2 regions of the Cryobacterium sp. TmT2-59 genome follow, and region 1 is predicted to be linked to the other one. Evidence: predicted binding sites of a transcription regulator. Region 1 holds the regulator's gene; the other holds the start of a gene.
The links. Region 1 encodes HrcA, which represses chaperone genes, less so after heat shock. Its sites were predicted from a motif close to TTNGCACTCGNNNNNNNCGAGTGCNAA; they were not measured.

Region 1 (7,598 bases):
CAAGATCGACCTGCCGGCCGCCGACCCCGACAAGTACGCGAAGGAGCTCGCCAGCCTGATCGGCGGCAGCCCCGACGACGTGCTCCGGGTCTCCGGCAAGACCGGCGTGGGCGTCGCGGAACTGCTCGACCGGGCCACCAGCCTCATCCCCGCCCCGGTCGGCGACCCCAACGCCGCGGCCCGCGCGATGATCTTCGACTCGGTCTACGACAGCTACCGCGGCGTCGTCACCTACGTGCGCATGATCGACGGCAAGCTCAATCCGCGCGAGAAGATCCAGATGATGTCGACCCGTGCGACGCACGAGATCCTCGAGATCGGCGTCACCTCGCCCGAACCGACGGTCAGCAAGGGACTCGGCGTCGGCGAGGTCGGCTACCTGATCACCGGCGTGAAGGACGTGCGCCAGTCGAAGGTCGGCGATACGGTCACCACGGCCCTCCGGCCCGCCACGGTGGCTCTGCCCGGCTACACCGAGCCCAAGCCCATGGTGTACTCGGGCCTGTACCCGATCGACGGCAGCGACTACCCGGCCCTGCGGGAGGCCCTCGACAAGCTCAAGCTTTCCGACGCGTCCCTGGTCTACGAGCCCGAGACATCCGTGGCCCTCGGTTTTGGGTTTCGTTGCGGTTTCCTCGGCCTGCTGCACCTTGAAATCATCACCGAGCGGCTCGACCGCGAATTCGGGCTCGACCTGATCACCACCGCGCCCAGCGTGATCTACGAGGTCACCACCGACGACAAGAAGACCGTCACGGTCACCAATCCGAGCGAGTTCCCGAACGGCAAGATCGCCAAGGTCGAGGAACCGATCGTGAAGGCCGCCATCCTCGCCCCCAAGGACTACGTCGGCGTGATCATGGAACTCTGCCAGAGCCGCCGCGGCACCCTCCTCGGCATGGACTACCTCGGTGAGGACCGGGTCGAGATCCGTTACACGATGCCCCTCGGCGAGATCGTGTTCGACTTCTTCGACAACCTCAAAAGCCGCACCGCCGGCTACGGATCCCTCGACTACGAGCCGATCGGCTCGCAGGAGGCCGACCTGGTCAAGGTCGACATCCTGCTGCAGGGCGAACAGGTCGACGCGTTCAGCGCGATCGTGCACCGCGACAAGGCCTACGACTACGGGGTCCTGATGACCGGACGCCTCCGGAAGCTCATCCCCAGGCAGCAGTTCGACGTGCCCATCCAGGCCGCGATCGGCGCCCGCATCATCGCCCGCGAATCCATCAGCGCCATCCGCAAGGACGTTCTCGCCAAGTGCTACGGCGGCGATATCTCCCGCAAGCGCAAGCTGCTCGAGAAGCAGAAAGAGGGCAAGAAGCGCATGAAGATGGTCGGCCGGGTCGAGGTGCCGCAGGAGGCCTTCATCGCCGCACTGTCCGGCGACGAGCCCGCCAAGAAAGAGAAGAAGTAAACGGATGCGCCGCGCCACCTTCACCGACACCGCCGTCACCTACGCGTCCATCGGCGGCACCCTCGCGCCCGACCTTCTCCGGTACCCGCCCAAGGGCTACCGGCCGATCGTGCGCAGCGTTCGTCTCGGCAGCGGCGCGGACCGCTTCCAGCTGGCCTCGAAGTCACTGATGACCTGGGGCCTGCAGCGGGGCAGCGGCATGACCGTGACCGATCTGCAGGGCGGCACGGGCGAGCAGTACACCGGGTTGGTCTTCGGCGCCGACGGGCAGGCCGTCCGCGACCAGAAGCAGCCCGCCGACGAGGCCACGTTCGCCGAGGACGGCACCCCGTACATCGTCAACGGCATGTCCGCGCACCTCTCGGTCAAGGTCGGCCCGTTCACCATCGACGCCCCGGTGCGCGTGGTCTACGTGGTCGACGAGCCCGACCAGGTCGGCTTCGCCTACGGCACCATGGCCGGGCACCCGGAGAGCGGCGAGGAGTCCTTCATCGTCGACCACCGGGAGGACGACTCCGTCTGGCTCACCATCCGGGCTTTTTCCCGCCCCAGCACCTGGTTCTACCGCTTGGGCGCGCCGGTGCTGCGGCTGCAGCAGGCGAAGTTCACGAAGCGCTACCTGCGGGCGCTGCACCCGATCGGCGGGGCATAGACCCGTGGGCAGTGCCCTTCCCCTCGGCGACCCCGCACCCCGCGACGGCCTGCTGCCGGCCACTGCCGCGCACCGGGCCGCGGACCGCGACTTCGGCGTCTACCTGCACGTGCCCTTCTGCCGGGTGCGCTGCGGCTACTGCGACTTCAACACCTACACCGCCACCGAGCTGAGGGGCGCGTCCCAAAATGACTACGCCGGCCAGGCGATCAGCGAGGTCGAGGCGGCAGGCGGCATCCTCGAGGCATCCGGCGTGCCCGCGCGCCCGGCGGCGACCGTCTTCTTCGGCGGAGGCACCCCGACCCTGCTCCCGGCCGCCGACCTGATCCGGATGCTGCAGGCCGTGCGTTCCACCTGGGGCCTGGCCCCGGGGGCCGAGGTGACCACGGAGGCGAACCCCGACTCCGTTGATGCCGCCTACCTCGCCACCCTCGCCGACGCCGGCTTCACCCGGGTGTCCTTCGGCATGCAGTCCGCCGTGCCGAGCGTGCTCGCCACCCTGGAACGCACCCATGATCCCGAGCGGGTGCCGCTCGTCGTGCAGTGGGCCCGCGACGCCGACCTCGACGTGTCCCTGGACCTGATCTACGGCACACCGGGGGAGACCCTGCTCGACTGGCGCACCAGCCTCGAACACGCCATCGCGCTGGCCCCCACCCACATCAGCGCCTACTCCCTGATCGTCGAGGAAGGCACCAAACTGGCCCGCCAGATCAAACGCGGCGAGCTGGTGCCGGTCGACGAGGACATGCAGGCCGAGTTCTACGAACTGGCCGACGAACTACTCGCCGCCGCCGGGTACGGCTGGTACGAGGTCAGCAACTGGGCCACGGATGACGCGGACCGCTCCCGGCACAACCTCGCCTACTGGCGCAGCCAGGACTGGTGGGGCGTCGGGCCGGGCGCCCACAGCCACATCGGCGGGGTGCGCTGGTGGAACGTCAAGCATCCGTCGGCGTACGCCGACCGCATCCGGGCCGGGGATTCACCGGCGGCCGGGCGCGAAACCCTGGACGCGGCGACCCGCGAAGTGGAACGGGTGCTGCTGCGCACCCGCATCCGTGAGGGCATCCGGATCGACACGCTCACCCCGCTCGGGCGCCGGGAGGTTGCCGGACTGATCGCCGACGAACTGATCGACGCCCGGGCCGCCCTCGGCGGAACGGTCGAGTTGACCCTGCGGGGACGCCTGCTGGCGGATGCGGTCGTGCGCCGCCTCCTCGCCGACTGACGGGCGCACCCACTGCCGCGCTGACGGGCGCACCCACTGCCCTCAGCCCGTCCTGGAACCAATTCGACGGAGATTTTGCCGGAATCGGGGCCGAACAGCCCGCATCCGTGTTTTTAAATCAAAATCTCCGTCGAATTGGCTCGGGGCGACCAGTGTCTGCCGCTAGTGACTGGCCCTAGTTGACGAACTTGATCGTCAACGGGTAGGTGTAGTACTCGCCCTTGTTGGCGGCGAGGGCGGCCATGATGCCGAACACGATGTTCAGGATGCCCGCTGCGGCGAGAATGAGGAACCCGACCAGGATGATGGTCAGGAGCCCCCCGACGGTGTACGCGATCAACAACGTGATCTGGAAGTTCAGCGCCGTGGCCGTGTGCGCCCGGATGAACGGGCCGCGATCCTTGAGCACGATGTAGCCGATCAGGGCGGGCAGGAAATTGAACAGGATCCCGCCGATGTGGATCAGGGTGGCCCACAGTTTCTCGTCTGCGGGGTTCATCTGGCTCGCGGCCTGGTACTGGCCGGCGGGCGGTTGCGGTGGGGTGGACTCGGACATTCGTGCTCCTTCTGACTGTTCTGGCTGGTGCCGGGCTACGGGATCAAGCGGCTACCGATCAAGCGGCTACCGATCAAGCGGCTACCGATCAAGCGGCTACTTGATCAAGTGAAGGGCGTAGGGGTACTGGTAGTGCGTTCCCTCCCTGGCCTTCTGGAATCCGAGGACGGAGAGGACGACCCCGACGATGTAGAGCGCCCAGGCGAGGATGCCGATGACGCCCCCGAGGCCGAAGGTGAGGAAGCCGATCACGTTGGCGACCAAGTTGATGGCGAAATAACCGATCAGGAGCGTGATCTGAAAGTTGAGCGCTTCCTTCGCCTCGACGTTGGTGAAGCGGCCGCGGTCCTTGAAGACCAGCCAGATAATGAGTGACGGCGCAAAGCTCAGGATGCCGCCGAGGTGCGCGAGGGACGCCCACTGCCGGTCTTCCGCCTCCGTCAGGGGTGCCGCAGCGGTCGGAGCAGCGGGCTGGTACGGAGGCTGCGGCGGCCGCTGTCCCCAGTTCGAATCGTCGGGTGTTGGCTCAGTGGAATTGCTCATGATCGTGCCTTTCGGTGCACAGGGGGGACGCTTGTTACATGCCTAAGGTACTGCCGTCAATCATGCGGGAGCAATGGGGAACCACAGCCGGTCGCGGTATGATTGGCAGTCTCATACGAAGAGTGCCAGTGCACTGCGCTCAGGATGAACGGGAGGAGGCGACAACATGGTGTCTGACCGCGGCCTCGAAGTTTTGCGCGTGATCGTTCAAGACTACGTCGCCTCCCGCGAGCCGGTCGGCTCCAAATCGATCGTCGACCGGCACTCTTTCGGAGTTTCGGCGGCCACGATCCGCAACGACATGGCCCTCCTCGAAGAGGAAGAGTTGATCGCGGCCCCGCACACCTCGTCCGGCCGCATCCCGACCGACAAGGGCTACCGCCTCTTCGTCGACCACCTGGCCGACCTGCGTCCGCTGTCCGCGGCGCAGCGCCAGGCGATCGAGACCTTCCTCGGCCAGTCCGCTGACCTCGACGAGGTTCTGGCGCGAAGCGTGCGCCTGCTCTCCCAGCTGACCCACCAGGTGGCCCTGGTGCAGTATCCCTCGCTGTCCCGCGCGAAGGTGCGCCACGTCGAATTGGTGCCCCTGTCCGAGACGCGCCTGCTCTCGGTGCTGATCACGGATGCCGGCCGGGTCGAGCAACGCATCGTGGACCTGCCCCGGCAGCTCGACGAGCCCGTTCTGGCCGAACTCCGCACCCGCCTGAACCACGCCCTGGTCGGACTCAGCATGAGCGAGGCCGCCGCCGCCCTGACCGGAGCCGGCGTGCTCGGACCGTTCGAGCAGCAGGAAGCCGTCGACCTGATCACCGGAACCCTGCACGACCAGGTCGGGGCCAACCGGCAGGACCGGCTGGTGATGGCCGGGGCGGCCAACCTCGTCCGCACCGAGGAAGACTTCACCGGCAGCATCTACCCGGTGCTCGAGGCCATCGAGGAGCAGGTCGTGCTGCTGCGCCTGTTCGGTGAGATGGCCACCGACCAGCACGGTGTGTCCGTCAGCATCGGCCGGGAGAACGCGCCGTTCGGGCTGGCCGAGACATCCGTTCTCACCAGCGGCTACTCGTCGCAGGGTGGCAACCTGGCCCGCCTCGGCGTGCTCGGCCCGACCCGGATGGACTACTCCAACAACATGGCGGCCGTGCGCGCGGTCGCCCGCTACCTTTCACGCCTACTCGGCGAGAATTGACCAGTTCCCCGTGCCGAGAAGCCGGGGGAGCACCACGTATCAGAACATATCGAGGAGAGCCAGCTTTGGCTGACCATTACGAAGTACTCGGCGTTGCACGCGACGCCACCACCGACGAGATCAAGAAGGCGTACCGCAAGCTCGCCCGGCAGCTGCACCCCGACGTGAACCCGGGCGCGGACGCGTCGGAGCGGTTCAAATCCGTGACGCACGCCTACGACGTGCTGAGCGACGCGAAGCAGCGCGACAACTACGACCGCGGCGGGAACGGCCGCTCCGGCGGCGGCAACGGGTACGCCGACGCCAACTTCGGCAACTTCGGGGACATCTTCGAGACCTTCTTCGGCGGAGGCGGAGGCGGCGGCACCCGCGGCCCGAGGTCCCGCCGGGAGCGCGGCCAGGATGCACTGGTCCGGGTCGAACTCGACCTCGACGAGGTCATCTTCGGCACCCACCGTGAGCTCGAGGTGGACACCGCCATCGTCTGCACCAGCTGCAGCGGCACCTGCTGCCAGCCGGGCACGTCGCCCGTAACCTGCGACATCTGCCACGGCACCGGCAACATCCAGCGTGCCGTCCGGTCGCTGCTGGGCAACGTCATGACCAACAGCCCCTGCGGTTCCTGCCGCGGCTACGGCACGATCATCGCGACCCCCTGCGTCACCTGCCAGGGCCAGGGCCGCGTGCGCGCGCGCCGCACGGTGCCCGTCGACATCCCGGCCGGCGTCGACACCGGACTGCGCCTGCAGATGCCCGGCAGCGGCGAGGCCGGCCCGGCCGGCGGCCCCAACGGCGACCTGTACCTCGAGATGAAGGTGCGCCACCACGACGTCTTCAGCCGCGACGGCGACGACCTGCTCGCCACCCTCGAGGTGCCGATGACGGATGCGATCCTGGGCACCACCGCCACGGTGAAGGCCCTCGACGGGGACATCGAGGTCGAGATCAAGCCCGGTATGCAGAGCGCGGAGGTCATCACGATCAAGGAGCGCGGGGTGACTCGCCTGCGCGGGAACGGGCGCGGCGACCTGAAGATCGGCGTGCACGTGACCACCCCGACGCGCCTGGACCACAAGGAACGCGAACTGATCGAAGCGTTCGCGGCCCGGCACAAGGCCCCCGCGCCGGCGCTCAGCGCCTTCCAGCAGGGCTTGTTCGCCAAGCTCCGCGATCGGTTCCGCGGCTAGGCGTCCATGGCACACTTCTTCATCGATGAGGCCCTCCGGGCCTCGGACTGCACGGTCGGGGGCGTCGTCGGCATCGGCGGCGCCGAGGCGCGGCACGCGGTCACCGTCAGCCGGGTTCGCCCGGGAGAGCACCTGCAGATCGGAAACGGCGCGGGGCTGATGCTCGGCGCCACCGTGGTCGGCGCTGAGGCGTCCCTGCTCACCCTGCGGGTGGACACGGTGACCGTCAGCGCGCCGCCGACCCCGCGCATCCGCCTGGTCCAGGCTCTCGCCAAGGGTGACCGGGACGAGTTGGCCGTGCAAGCGGCCACGGAACTCGGCATCGACGGGGTGATCCCGTGGGCCGCCTCGCGCTCGGTGACCCGCTGGGAGGGCGCCAAGATCGCCAAGGGCCGGGACCGCTGGTCGAGCATCGTGCGTGAGGCGTCCAAGCAGTCGATCCGGGCCTGGCTGCCCGCGGTCGGTGACCTGGCGAGCACGAAGACGCTGGCGACCCTGGCCGGCTCCACCCGCATGCTGCTGCTGGAGCCCACCGCGACCGAACGCCTCACCTCGCAGGCCGCACCGACCGACGACCGCGACATCCTGCTCGTGGTCGGCCCCGAAGGCGGCATCTCGCCCGCGGAACTCACCCTGCTCGAGCAGGCCGGGGCCACCCGGGTGCGACTCGGCGACAACGTGCTGCGCACATCCACCGCCGGGCCGGCCGCCCTGGCGATCCTGAACGCGACGCTCGGCCGCTGGTAGCCGGGAAGCTTAAGATAGAGACATGTCTTCCACCGGTGCAGAACCGTCCATTTTCAGCCGCATCGCCGCGCGC
Region 2 (7,598 bases), on a different contig from region 1:
CGCTTCTGTGTGCCCGGTGCGCGGCTCCTGCGTGCCCGTGGGCGGCTCCTGGGTGCCCGTGCGTTACCCGTCGTTGTACCGGTGCGCCGTCGCGGCTCGCGGCGCACGGCGCACGGCGCACGGCGCACGGCGCACGGCGCACGGCGCACGGCGCACGGCGCACGATGTGGCCCGGGGCGCAGGTTCTAACCTGCGCCGGCGTGCACAGCGTGCGCCGCGACATCCGTGGCCGGATACGGCCTCACCGGGACGGGGCCGGCCGACACCGTGGCCGGGGTCCGGGTGCACAGAAGCGGACTCGCGGCCGTCGGGTCCGGGGGCGCGTCATCGCCGCTCGAGCTCGACACTTCCGGTCGACTTCGTCACGTGCGCGAGTCGAACTCGATCGGAAGTGGCGAACTCGCCGGAGGTGCCCAAACAACGGATGCGCGCCGTGGCTGTCGGGCTCGTGAGCCGGTGGCTCGTGGCTCGTGGCTCGTGGCTCGTGGCTCGTGGCGCACGATGTGGCCCGGGGCGCAGGTTCTAACCTGCGCCGGCGTGCAGAGCGTGCGCCGCGACATCCGTGGCCGGAGACGGCGTCACCGGGGGCCGGACCGTGCCGCCACGCACCGCCGGCGCCCCGCCCCGCCCCGCCCCGCCCCGCCCCGCCCCGCCCGAGCATGGCGCCCGGAGTCCCGGGCACGACGACCGGGCACGAAGAAGGGCCCCGACCGGAGTCGGGGCCCTTCCTGATCACTAATCAGTCGGTGACTGGTTCGTGACTAGTTGATGCGTGCGTAGGTGTTGTCCGCTGCGTACTCGTAGACACCGATGGTGGCCTCGGTCGGGTCGCCGTACTCGTCGAACGTGACCGGCCCGGAGAAGCCGTCGTAGTTGACCTGGTCGCCGGCGGCGAGGGCCTTGGCCGCCGCCTTGAAGTCGGTGACCTTGGTGCCGTCGCCGGTTCCGCCGGAAATCTGGCGCAGGTACTTGGAGATGGTCGTACCCTTGACGTCGTTGGCCGCGTACGCCGCGAGGGCGACGAGCATGACGGCGTCGTAGGACTCGGCCGCGTAGCTGAAGTCGGTCAGGGTCGGGTCGACCGCCTTCAGACGGTCGGTGAAGTCACCGAGCGTTCCGACGTCCAGGCCGGGCAGGGTTCCCTTCGAGCCGGCGACGAGCCCCGGAGCGAAGTCCTTGCTGTAGTCGGCCAGGTTGCCGTCCACGAAGTAGAGCTTGTCGCCCGGGAAGCCCGATCCGACTAGCGCGGGGGTGATGACCTTGGCCTGGTCGAACGTGACCAGGGCGATCGCATCCGGGTTGGCCGCGGTCACTTCGGAGATCTGAGCGGCGAAGTTGGAGTCACCCTCGTTGAACAGCGACTTGGCGACGACCTTGCCGCCGGCGGCTTCGAACGCCGCGGTGGTGGAGTCGGCCAGGCCGGTGCCGTAGGAGTCGTTCAGCACGATCAGGCCCAGGGTGCTGTTGCCGTCCTCGGCGATCTGGTTGCCCAGGACTTCGCCCTGCAGCAGGTCGGAGGGGGCGGTGCGCCAGTAGAGGTCCTTGTCGGCGTACTTCGTGAAGTCGGCCGAGGTGTTGGCCGGCGAGAACTGCACGACGCCGGCACCGGTGATCTGGTCGATCACGGTCTTGGAGACGCCCGAGGATGCCGCACCGATGATGGCGGAGACGTCCTGGGAAAGAAGGTCGGTCACCGACACGGTCGCGGTGTCCGTGGTGGTGTCACCCGAGTCCCGGTAGACGGGCTCGATCTTCATGCCGAGGTCGGCGTCGTTGATGTCCTTGACGGCCAGCGCGACACCGGCCTCTTCGGGCGGGCCCAGGAAGGCGAGGGCGCCACTCTGAGGAAGGACGGTGCCGATCTTCAGGGTGAGATTGCGGTCACCGGCTTTGATGGTCTGGGCGTCACCGCTCGCCGCGGGCGACTCCGACGCAGCGGGTTCAGCAGCATTGCTGCTGCAGCCGGTGAGCAGAAGTGCACTGACGCCGACCATGGCGACTCCAGTGACGACGGCCCGGACTGAGCGGGAGGCCGAGGCCTTCGCGAATACGCTCATGTTGCTCCTTGGGACTAGGAATGAGAAATGCCGGCGGTCGAATGACTGCCGTTCTGTCACATTATTGACAGGGAACGCACGAAACAAGGCAACCGTGTTACATCCGTGTAACGCGGACCAAATCGTTATCGGCGGCCGATGACGCTCGCACCGGCGATCTGTTGCGCGTGAGGCGTCGCCGCCGCACGGATCCGGCCTCAGGCCGGCTCGAGCGACGAACGGCGGGGCGCCCGCCCGGTCAGGACCATGTCGGCGGTAAGCACGACCAGGGCCAGCCAGACCAGGCCGAATCCGGCCCACCGCTCGGGCGGCATGGGCTCGTGCAGCACGAAGACGCCGACGAGGAACTGCAGGATCGGTGCGAAATACTGGATCAGGCCGAGGTAGGTCAGCGGCAGGCGACGGGCCGCGGCGGCGAAGAACAGCAACGGAACGGCCGTGATGACGCCGGCCAGGAGCAGCAGCACGGTGTGCCACGGCGAGACCGTGCCGATGGTCAGGCCGGAGACGGCGCCCACCACGATCAGCTGGACCACGGCCAGGGGCGCGAGCCAGACGGTTTCGAGCGTGAGACCGGCGACGGCATCGACGTCCCGGCCGACCCGCTTCTTGATCAGACCGTAGAAGCCGAAAGAGAAGGCGAGAACGAGCGACACCCACGGAAGCGCCCCGTACCCGACGGTGAGCACGACGACCGCCCCGAGGCTGATGCCTACGGCCACCCACTGCAGCAGACGGAGCTTCTCCCGCAGCAGCAGCACGCCCAGGAACACGGTCACGATCGGGTTGATGAAGTAGCCCAGCGCCGCCTCGACCACATGGCCGCTCAGCGCCGCGAACACGTAGGTCTGCCAGTTGATGAAGATCAGGAGCCCGGCCAGCCCCATGGTGAAGACGATCCGGCGTTTGCGCAGCAGGCCCAGGAACGACCGCCACTTGCGGGTGACCGTGATCAGCAGGGCGCAGAAGACCAGGGAGAACAGCACCCGCCAGGGCACGATCTCGAAGGCCCCGGTCGGTGCCAGCAACAGGAAGTAGAGGGGCAGCATGCCCCAGAGCGTGTACGCCAGAACCGCGTAGATCAGGCCCGTGCTCTGCTCCGAGCGCGCCGGGCGCGCGGCACCCCGGGAAGGCGGAAGGGGCGTGTCCTGCACTTTCGTGCCTCTCTCAAAACGAAGAATCCCGGATGGCCAGGGCCATCCGGGATTCTATCGATCAGTGTGTGTGACTAGCGAACGACGACTGCGAGCACGTCGCGAGCCGACAGGACGAGGAGGTCCTCACCACCGAACTTGACCTCGGTTCCGCCGTACTTGGAGTAGATCACCTTGTCGCCGACGGCGACGTCGAGCGGGATGCGGTTTCCGTTGTCGTCGATCCGGCCGGGACCGACGGCGACAACTTCACCCTCCTGGGGCTTTTCCTTGGCGGTGTCAGGAATGACCAGACCTGAAGCGGTGGTCTGCTCTGCGTCGACCTGCTTGATGACGATGCGATCCTCGAGCGGCTTGATGGAGACCGACACGGTTGACCTCTTTCTTAGCTAAGACTTAGTTAGCAGACTCACAGCGAGAGTGCTAAGTCGAGTTTAGGGCGCTTCTGGCACTCACGCAACGTGAGTGCCAGACCCGGCCGAGTTGATAGGTTTGCGGGATGGAACGCTCTGAGCTCGTTGAGCTGTTATCTCCGGAGGGTTTGCGCCTGCTGGACTCGCTGCCGCCGTACGAATCGGCCGCCGACGTGGTGCGGGTGGTGAGTGATCTGCGCAAGGCCGGCCACGCCCCCGGGCTGGTGGCCGCGGTTCTGGGCCAGTCCCGGCTGCGCGCCAGGGCCGTGCCCAAGTTCGGCGAGTTCGCCGGCCGCATGCTGTTCACCGAGACCGGCCTCGAACAGGCCACCCGGCTGCGCGTCGCGGCCCTCCACGCGGGCCGCTTCGCGGGCGCCTCGCTGAACCGCGTCGTCGACCTCGGCTGCGGGATCGGCGGTGACGCAATGGCCTTGGCGGCGATGGACCTCGAGGTGACCGCGGTCGACGCCGACGAGGTGACGGCCACCGTCGCCAGCTTCAACCTGGCCCCGTTCGAGAACGCGACCGTGCTGAACGCCGACGCCGAGAGCGTCGACCTCACCGGTTTCGACGCCGCCTGGCTGGACCCCGCCCGCCGCACGGCCGGGCACACCAACACCTCCCGCCTGACCCGGCCGGAGGACTACTCCCCCAGCCTCGACTTCGTCTTCGGCCTCCGCGAACGGATGCCCATCGGCGTCAAGCTCGGCCCCGGGCACGACCGGGAGCAGATCCCGGTCGACGCTGAAGCGCAGTGGGTGTCCGTGGACGGCAAGCTCGTCGAGATGGCGCTCTGGTTCGGCAGCCTGGCCCGCACCGGGATCCGCCGGTCCGCCCTGCTGCTGGGTCGGGACGGGAGCCATGAGCTGAACGCCCCGGCCGACAGCGAGGACGCCCCGGTGGGGGTGCTGGGCGACTACCTCTATGAGCCGGACGGTGCGATCATCCGTGCCCGCCTGATCGGCGACCTGGCCCGCTCGCTGGACGCGCTGATGCTGAGCGAGTCCATCGCCTACCTGACCTCCGCCAGCCTGGTGCGCACGCCGTTCGCCACCGCGTTCCGGGTGCTCGAGACCCTGCCGGTCGACGAGAAGAAGCTGCGCCTCGCGCTGCAGGAACGCCGGATCGGCACCCTGGAGATCAAGAAGCGCGGCGTGGACGTGGACCCGGCCACCCTGCGCACCCGGCTGCGGCTGAAGGGGCCGGAGTCAGGAACGCTCGTCCTGACGCGGGCCGCCGGACACCGGGTGGCCCTGCTGGTCGAGCGGGTGTCGGCGCTCAGCTGACGGCGGACATCAGCACGAGGGTGATGACCAGCACCCACCCGGCGGCGATGAGCAGGCCCGCGAGACCGGTGACCAGGCCGTAGACCCAGAGCGCGCCCGACCGGTGCTCCGTGGCGCGGGCCATGATCGCCAGGACGATCGCGGCCAGCGACAGGGCGGCACCCCAGACGCCGAAGATGGCGACCAGCAGTCCCAGCAGGCCGAAGACGAGCGCGGCGACGGACAGGCCGTGACGCTCGGCGTGGGCACGCAGCTCGGTGTCCGTGTAGACATACGGCACCCACTCGGTGGGAGCCGTCACCGTCGACGCATAGTCCAGTTCGCCCTCGACCGAAGCCGGCGGTCGGGTGAGGTCGAGCCGGAAGTCGTCGACGTCGTCCGACGGGTCCCGGTACTCCCCAACCATTCCTGCTGCCTCCGACATGCTGTAAACGGGCGCCGCCGCATCCGTGCGCCCGAACGGTGCGCCGGTCAGGCACCCGCGGTGAAACTCAGTACGAGTAGCTGTTGGGCATGCTGGCGAAGATAACGGCCCAGATCAGGATACTCGCCAACGCCAGGGCGACGCCGACGAACCCGGTGATGATGCCGGTCAGCCAGAAGCCCCGGGCCTGCGGTTCCTTCGACCGGCCGAGGAACCCCAGCACGACGGCCGCGGCCGGAACGAACAGCCCGAGGATGCCGCCCGCGATCGGGATGAAGACGATCGGGAACCCGAGGATTCCGATCACGCCGGCCACGAGCGAGAGGATGCTGAAAATCGGCTGCTTGGCCGCCGGCGCGCCCCCGTAGGGATCCGAGGACGGGGCGCCGTAGGCGGGAGGCGGGGTCGTCGGAGCGCCGTAGTAGGCGGGTGGCTGGGTCGGTCCGGCCGACGGCTGGGTCGGAGGCGGGGCCGGCCCGGCCGGGGGCGGCGTCGGGGGTCCGTACCCGGGTGGGGGCGTCTGGCCGCCGGAGAACGGCGGCACGGGCTGGGCGGTGGGCGGCACGGGCTGGGCCGGCCGCACGGGCTGGGCGGCGGGCGGCACATCCGCGGACTGGGGAATGTCGGGGACCTGGGGCACGTCCGGCACCTGGGGGACGTCGGGGACCTGCGGGACGCCGGGGCCGGGGGTATTCGAATCACTCATCTGAGTTGCTTCCTTTCCGCACGGCGTCTGCCGTGATCGGGTTCCAGTGCGTCAGCTGTGCCGGAATCCTGGTGTCGAGATTCCGGTTTTCGTTCACATGTTGTTGAGGATGGTCGGGTCGCTGGCGATCGCGAGGACGAGCAGCCCCCCGATGATGACCGAGAGAACCAGGCTCGCGTAACCGATGATCAGGCCGGCAATCGCGAGGCCGCGGCCCTTCTCGCCGGTCTTGCCGATCTGGCTCAGGGCGATGTGGCCGGTGATGATGGCGGCCAGAGAAATCGAGAGCACCGCGGTCACCAGCGAGATGATCGCCAGCACGTTGTACTTCTCGGACGAGCCCTGCGCAGCGTACGGCTGCGGGTACGCCGCGTTCTGCCCGTAGGCCGGTGCAGCCTGAACCTGGGGCGTGCCGGGCGCCGGGTTCGCGGGGGCCGCGGGCGGCTGGAACATCGGCGGGGTACCCGGCGTCAGGTTGGGGTCGGTCATGGCGAAGCTCCTTCTGGACAGAACTGAACATCTGGGCAAGTGAACATCTGGCGGTGCCATAGTGGCACCCCGCCAGATGGGGTGTCAACGGACCAGACGAACGGCGCCCGTGCAAGCCAGAATACCCGGTCGGAGCGTAAACACCGCTCTGGCCGGGACTTAGACCTGGATCTCCGAGACCGGAAGGGTCGAATCCGCGCCGAACTCCATTGACGAGGGCTCGTGCCCGGCCATGATCAGTTGGGCGCCGAGCGCGGCGATCATGGCGCCGTTGTCGGTGCAGAGCGACAACGGCGGGATGCGCAGGGCGATGCCGGCGGCATCCGTGCGTTGCTCGGCCACCAGACGCAGCCGGGCGTTCGCGATCACCCCGCCGCCGAGCAGGAGCCGCGGCACCTCGAGGTCGACGCAGGCCGCGACGGCTTTGGTGAGCAGGATGTCCACGACCGCCTCCCGGAAACTGGCCGCGACGTCTGCGACGGGCACGGTTTCGCCCGCGTCGCGCTTCTGTTCGACCCAGCGGGCGACCGAGGTCTTGAGCCCGGAGAAGGAGAAATCGTAGCGGTGTTTGGCCATGTCCTTGGTCTGGCTCAGACCACGGGGGAAACGGATGGCGGAAGGGTCGCCCTCCAGCGCCGCCCGGTCGATCTGGGGCCCGCCGGGGTAGGGCAGGCCGAGCACCCGCGCCACCTTGTCGAACGCCTCGCCGGCGGCATCGTCGATGGTCTCGCCGAGGAGTTCGACGTCGGAGACCAGGTCGCGCACCAGCAGCAGAGAGGTGTGCCCGCCGGAGACGAGGAGCGCGATGGTCGGGTATTCGAGGGGTTCGGCGGTGTCGGTGGCCCCCATCCGGAGCACGTCCGCCCCGACGTGGCCGACAAGGTGGTTGACCGCGTAGATCGGCTTGCCGAGCGACAGGGCGAGGGCCTTGGCGGCGGCGACCCCGACCATGAGCGCTCCGGCCAGCCCGGGGCCGCTGGTGACGGCCACGGCGTCGATCTCGTCCAGGCGGATGCCGGCCTCCAGCGTTGCCGCCCGGATCGCGGGCACGAGCTCCTCGAGGTGCGCG

Region 2: the regulator HrcA is predicted to act here: its motif matches at 3,657-3,683, upstream of groES (co-chaperone GroES).

The regions. Positions count from the first base shown of each region.
Region 1 covers NZ_SOGM01000062.1:13,566-21,163, reverse strand. Annotated here, with positions in the region: gene lepA (translation elongation factor 4) at 1-1,420, shown strand, start outside; gene E3T24_RS10405 (DUF1990 domain-containing protein) at 1,425-2,072, shown strand; gene hemW (radical SAM family heme chaperone HemW) at 2,077-3,303, shown strand; gene E3T24_RS10395 (DUF4870 domain-containing protein) at 3,479-3,859, opposite strand; gene E3T24_RS10390 (DUF4870 domain-containing protein) at 3,956-4,402, opposite strand; gene hrcA (heat-inducible transcriptional repressor HrcA) at 4,569-5,591, shown strand; gene dnaJ (molecular chaperone DnaJ) at 5,657-6,778, shown strand; gene E3T24_RS10375 (16S rRNA (uracil(1498)-N(3))-methyltransferase) at 6,785-7,525, shown strand; gene E3T24_RS10370 (HIT domain-containing protein) at 7,548-7,598, shown strand, end outside.
Region 2 covers NZ_SOGM01000030.1:30,135-37,732, reverse strand. Annotated here, with positions in the region: gene E3T24_RS05335 (ABC transporter substrate-binding protein) at 762-2,057, opposite strand; gene rarD (EamA family transporter RarD) at 2,255-3,211, opposite strand; gene groES (co-chaperone GroES) at 3,286-3,582, opposite strand; gene E3T24_RS05320 (methyltransferase domain-containing protein) at 3,711-4,910, shown strand; gene E3T24_RS05315 (hypothetical protein) at 4,903-5,316, opposite strand; gene E3T24_RS05310 (DUF4190 domain-containing protein) at 5,402-6,040, opposite strand; gene E3T24_RS05305 (DUF4190 domain-containing protein) at 6,134-6,529, opposite strand; gene tsaD (tRNA (adenosine(37)-N6)-threonylcarbamoyltransferase complex transferase subunit TsaD) at 6,689-7,598, opposite strand, start outside.